Linked DNA regions of Alkalihalobacterium alkalinitrilicum. The protein of the gene in region 2 interacts with the protein of the main gene of each other region in a pairwise test. Links are inferred from orthologs where the notes say so. Each region holds a gene or a part of one and is shown on either strand. Other genes may lie near its edges.

Region 1 (2,955 bases), 970 kb from region 2 along the record:
CACATATCGAGCTCGACTTTATGGATGTGTCAAGCTATGGAGCTGGAACCGTTTCGACGGGCGAAGTGAAGATTGTAAAAGATTTAAATACTTCGGTAGAAGGTCGTCACGTTTTAATTGTAGAAGATATTATAGATAGCGGCTTAACTCTAAGCTACTTAGTAAAGCTTTTCCATTACCGGAAAGCGGAGTCTGTTAAAATTGTCACCCTATTAGATAAACCAGATGGAAGAAAGGTCGATTTAGTACCTGATCTTTCTGGATTTACCGTTCCAGATGCTTTTGTTGTCGGATATGGTTTGGATTTTGCTGAGCGTTATCGAAACCTCCCGTATATTGGTGTATTAAAGCCAGAAATTTATGGGACGTAAAGATTGTGAAAAAAGTGGTAAATATGATACTATAATTTAAGCTGTGATTGTACGTGGGAGGAGGTCAGGAATGAATCGGATTTTTCGTAACACGATATTTTACTTGTTAATTTTTCTAGTCATCGTTGGGATTGTCAGTGTCTTTAGCGGTGATCAAACTGAGACAACACCAATGACTGTTGATGAATTTTATCAACATCTACAAAATGGCGAGGTAACCACTCTTGCTTTAAAGCCAGAACGACAAGTGTACTTAGTTCGAGGTCAGCTTGTGAACACACCAGAAGGAGAGTTTTTTCAAACCTATATTCCTAGGGCAGAACTAGCAGTTGAAAGACTGTTTGATGCACAAGAAGGTGGGGGTGCCACACCAGAGTTCATCATGGAGCCTGCAGATGAGACAAGTGGTTGGGTGACCTTTTTTACGTCGATTATTCCATTTATCATTATTTTTATCCTATTCTTCTTTTTACTAAGCCAAGCTCAAGGTGGCGGAAGCCGTGTCATGAACTTTGGTAAGAGTAAAGCGAAGATGGTTCAAGATGATAAGAAGAAAGCCAAATTCAAGGACGTTGCTGGCGCAGATGAAGAAAAGCAAGAACTTGTTGAGGTCGTTGAATTCTTAAAAGACCCAAGAAAGTTCTCTGCTATTGGTGCGCGTATTCCTAAAGGGGTCTTATTAGTGGGGCCGCCTGGTACAGGGAAAACGTTACTAGCTAGAGCTGTTGCAGGTGAGGCTGGAGTTCCGTTCTTCTCCATCAGTGGTTCTGACTTTGTTGAAATGTTTGTTGGGGTCGGTGCATCCCGTGTACGTGACCTATTCGAAAATGCGAAGAAAAATGCACCATGTATTATCTTTATTGATGAGATTGATGCAGTTGGTCGACAACGTGGAGCTGGTTTAGGTGGAGGTCACGATGAACGTGAGCAAACGTTAAACCAATTACTTGTTGAGATGGATGGATTTAGTGCGAATGAAGGGATTATTATTATCGCGGCAACAAACCGTGCTGATATTTTAGATCCAGCGTTATTACGTCCAGGACGTTTTGACCGACAAATATTAGTAGGGCGACCAGATGTTAAAGGCCGTGAAGATATATTAAAAGTTCATGCGAGAAATAAACCACTTGCGGATGACGTAGATCTAAAGGCCATTGCAGCCAGAACACCTGGATTTTCTGGTGCTGATTTAGAAAATCTTCTCAATGAAGCAGCACTAGTTGCTGCGCGGCATGATAATAAGAAAGTAAATATGATCCACATCGAAGAGGCTATTGATCGGGTCATTGCTGGTCCAGCTAAGAAGAGTCGTGTTATTTCTGCGAAGGAAAAGAAAATTGTTGCATGGCATGAAGCAGGACATACTGTCGTAGGTGTAAAGCTTGAAAATGCCGACATGGTTCACAAAGTAACTATTGTTCCAAGAGGTCAAGCTGGGGGTTATGCCGTCATGCTTCCAAAAGAAGATCGTTACTTTATGACAAAGCCAGAGTTACTCGATAAAATTATGGGCCTACTAGGTGGTCGTGTGGCCGAAGAGATTACCTTTGGTGAAGTGTCAACTGGAGCTCATAACGACTTCCAGCGAGCAACAGGTATTGCACGTAAGATGGTAACCGAGTATGGAATGAGTGAAAAGCTGGGTCCAATGCAATTCGGACAAAACTCTGGAGGTCAAGTTTTCTTAGGCCGAGACATCCAAAATGAACAAAATTATAGTGATCAAATTGCTTATGAAATTGACTTAGAAGTACAGCGTTTCATTAAAGAGTGCTATGAGCAATGTAAACAAATCCTTCTAGCTCATAAAGATAAGTTAGATCTTGTAGCCGAAACGTTAATGGAACTTGAAACGTTAGACGCAGAACAAATTAAATCACTTGTTAACGAAGGGAAGCTTCCTGAGAACCATCATACCGATGCGTACCGAAAACAACAAGAAGCAAAGTCGGAAACGGTTCAAGACGGTGATGTGAAAGTAAATATTTCTTCTAAAAAAGATGAGACTGAACCGAAAGATAAGAGTGAAGTCAAGTCTTCAGATGAACAAGGTGATAAGCCGAAATCAGAAGAAGAAAATAAGACAGATAAATAATCAGAAAATAGGATGTCTAAAGACATCCTATTTTCTTTTTAAAGTGATAAAATTAAGGTAAGGTATACATACATAAAATAAAGTGAAAAGTGGTGAAGCAATTATGATATTTGTTGTAGATGTTGGTAATACGAATATTGTCCTTGGGGTGTATGATGAGGATCAGCTAATTCATCATTGGAGAATTGCTACAAGTCGGGATAAAACTGAAGATGAGTTTGGAATGATGGTTAAAAGTTTATTCCATGACAAAGATGTTGCAATAACGGAGATCGATGGAATCATCATTTCTTCGGTTGTGCCACCGATTATGTTTGCGCTTGAAAAAATGTGTAAAAAATACTTTAATATCGATCCAATCGTTATAGGACCTGGCATTAAAACAGGGTTAAATATTAAATATGAAAATCCAAGAGAAGTAGGTGCAGATCGAATCGTAAATGCGGTTTCAGCCATTCATATGTATGGGAGTCCTTTAATTATTGT
Region 2 (3,255 bases):
CTAATTCACCGACACCCAGTTTATTTAATAACGTATTAAATTCAAGTTCTTTAAAAAGAGCAACTACTTTTTCTTTATCATAATCTTGAAACGTAAAAGAAGTTAAGCTTTGATCTACAGGTACTTCTCTAAAAATCGTTGCTAACTTTTTACTCATTAACGCTTGACCTTTATTCTCTTCTAACCGTTCTTTCATTTTCTTCCCTGAAATCTTATCAATTGAGTCAAGTACATTTTCAACTGAACCATATTCTTTTAATAGTTTTAGCGCCGTTTTTTCACCAATTCCAGGTACTCCAGGGATATTATCTGAACTGTCCCCCATTAGACCTTTCATATCAATAATTTGCTCTGGAGAAATTCCGTATTTTTCATTAATGGCTTGCTCATCATATGTATCAACATTTGTAATTCCTTTTCTTGACAGAGTAACTTTTACTTTCGGTGAAACTAATTGCAATAAGTCTTTATCACCTGAATAAACACTAACTGTCCAATCCTCATCCTCTGCTTGTTTCGCAAGTGTTCCAATAATATCATCCGCTTCATAATTTTCAATCTCGTACCTAGAAATTTGAAAAGCATCTAAAACTTCACGAATAAGCGGAAATTGTTCAGACAATTCACCAGGTGTTTTTTGACGTCCGCTTTTATACTCGCCATATGTTTCATGGCGGAATGTTGTTTTTCCTGCATCAAAAGCTACGACCATATGCGTTGGATTTTCTTCTTCAATAATTTTAAGTAGCATCATCGTGAAACCATAAACCGCGTTCGTATACACTCCTTTATCGTTGTTTAACAAAGGCAGTGCAAAAAAAGCACGGTACGCAATACTATTACCATCAACTAAAACTAATTTATTCACAAGAGCTCTCCTCTCAAATTGTAAGCTAATTAGAATAACCTTTATTTTCATATATTTTATCATAACCATTCCTTGATTAGAAAACTTCGGACGGTTGTTTCAAAAATCTCATCATAATAACCAGATATAAGCTGTGAAAAGCGAACTCGTTCCAGTAAGCTGGAACTTTGGGGAATTAGTTGGAATTTCGACTCCACCTGATTAGACCTCCCTACCTTCGCTACACTAAGAGGTGACGGTCTTACCTTAATAACTTAACCAGGATAAAAAAAGACACTCTGCCGTAGCAAAGTATCTCTTGAATTCTTAATCAATATATCCCATTAAAATCCGAGCATAAGGCGAATCTGCTGGGAGAACAATTACAGTCTCATCTTCAATTGTTTTTTCATACGATTGGAGGGTACGATACAAATTATAAAATTCTGTGTCTTGACCAAACGATTCATTGTAAATACGTGCAGCTTCAGCTTCACCTTCACCAATGATTTCATTCGCATCGGCTGTTGCTCTAGCGACGATTTCTTGAACTTCACGGTCGGTGTTGGCACGAATTCGATTCGCTTCAGCATCCCCCTGTGATAAATAATCTTGAGCTGTTGATTGACGCTCAGAAATCATTCGACGGAAAATCGCTTGTTCATTTTCTTCAGGAAGATCCGTACGCTTCATCCGAATATCCGTTAATTGAATTCCGTAATTATCTCTCTCTAACAATTCATTGACTCGATCTCGAACACGTTCGTTAAAACTTCCGCGATTGGAAGCTTCATCATTAATGATCTCGTCATAGTCAAGTTGACCAAGTTCAGCACGAATAACTGAGAAAATAAAATTACCCATGATTGATTCTGCATTTTGAACGGATCGTGCATTTGAGATCATAAGTCTAGGTTCTTGCACACTCCATACGGCATAAGTATCAACGAGCATCCGCTTTTTATCTCTTGTATTTATTTCCGCTGGCGTAATATCATAGACCATTTGATATTTTGGTAATGAAGTTACCGACTGGATAAACGGTATTTTATAACTTAATCCTGGTTCATCTTCAATTCTGACCACTTCACCAAATTGACGTACAACCTTATATTCCCCTTGCTCAACGATGAATAAATTCGAAAGGATCGTTGCAACTACCGCGATAATAATGACTAATGTCACTCCTATACGCGTATACTTTTTCCATTCATCGCTCGGACGACGCTCATCTAAATCAACAATATTATTATCACTCATTAGTTGTTCCCCCCTTCAGCTGCCTGGTTTTGAGCACGATCAATTGGTCGGATTGGTAAATAACTCACATTATTGTTGTTACTATCCATAATATAAATTTCTGTACCTGGTAATACTTCTTCTAATGTTTCTAACACTAGACGCTGTCTTGTTACTTCAGGATTAATTAAATACTCTTCATATAGAGCGTTAAATCTTGCCACATCCCCGCGCGAACGTTCAATACGTTCTGTCCTAGTACCTTCCGCTCGGGAAATAATAGCATCTTGTTCCCCTTTTGCTTCATTAATTAATTGGTTACGATATCTGTTGGCTTCATTAATCTTTGTTAAACGTTCTTCACGAGCATCCGTTACTTCAGTAAACGCACGTCTCACTTCTTCATTCGGAAGTTCAACATTTTGAAGTTTGACATCCATGACAGTTATCCCAATTTTATAAGTCTCCATATACGTTAAAAGATTTTCCCTAACTTTAGCTTCAATCTCTGGGCGTTGGTCAGTTAGTATGTCGTCAATTCTTGAACTACCGATAACTCCCCTTAACGAGGCGGAAGCTGCATTAAATAAAATTTGCTCTGGCTGATCGGCATTGAATAAATACTCTTCAGGATCTGTAATTCTCCATTGTACGATGAGGTCTGCCAATACAATATTTTCATCACCTGTAATCATTTTTGCCTCATCCGTGTAGTTCAACTCTCCATTACGTTCATCAAAGCCTACACGAAGGTTATTCGTCGTTCTTGAAAGAATTTCTACTCGCTGTATCGGCCATGGCAATTTAAATTTAAGACCGGGTTCTGATACCATTTCTTCTACTTTACCAAACGTAATTAATGCTGCTTGATCAGTTTCGTCAACAATGTACCAGCCTGTCGCGATAAATAAGGCTAAAATTCCAATTCCGATCGCTGAAAGAAATCCAACAATCATTTGCTTAATGCTTACCACCATTTCATCCCCTCTTTCTGTCTCCCATAATATTTTACAATCTAAGATTGTTTCACATTCTTCCTCTTAACTATTACGAAACACCTAAGAAAAAGTTTCATATAAATATTATAGTATATTAGTTTACAAGAATATAGGAAAAATCCCATACTCCCATCGATTGAAAAAAATAACAATTGTTAGCATAACAAAAAA

The links.
Region 1: the proteins of hflC (region 2) and ftsH interact in binary tests that used the Escherichia coli proteins (3 or more experiments, as listed by UniProt). The link is inferred for Alkalihalobacterium alkalinitrilicum from one-to-one orthologs.

What each region holds. Positions count from the first base shown.
Region 1 is NZ_KV917368.1:3,658,042-3,660,996, reverse strand. It holds ftsH (ATP-dependent zinc metalloprotease FtsH), read left to right. Parts: upstream 1-441; coding sequence 442-2,469; downstream 2,470-2,955. Other genes in the region: BK574_RS17810 (type III pantothenate kinase), read left to right, coding at 2,573-2,955; hpt (hypoxanthine phosphoribosyltransferase), read left to right, coding at 1-371. UniProt on the Escherichia coli protein: Acts as a processive, ATP-dependent zinc metallopeptidase for both cytoplasmic and membrane proteins. Plays a role in the quality control of integral membrane proteins.
Region 2 is NZ_KV917368.1:4,627,607-4,630,861, reverse strand. Bases 142-3,127 are described here. They hold hflC (protease modulator HflC), read right to left. Parts: upstream 2,108-3,127; coding sequence 1,175-2,107; downstream 142-1,174. Other genes in these bases: hflK (FtsH protease activity modulator HflK), read right to left, coding at 2,107-3,063; polA (DNA polymerase I), read right to left, coding at 142-913. In the rest of the region: more of polA, read right to left, coding at 1-141.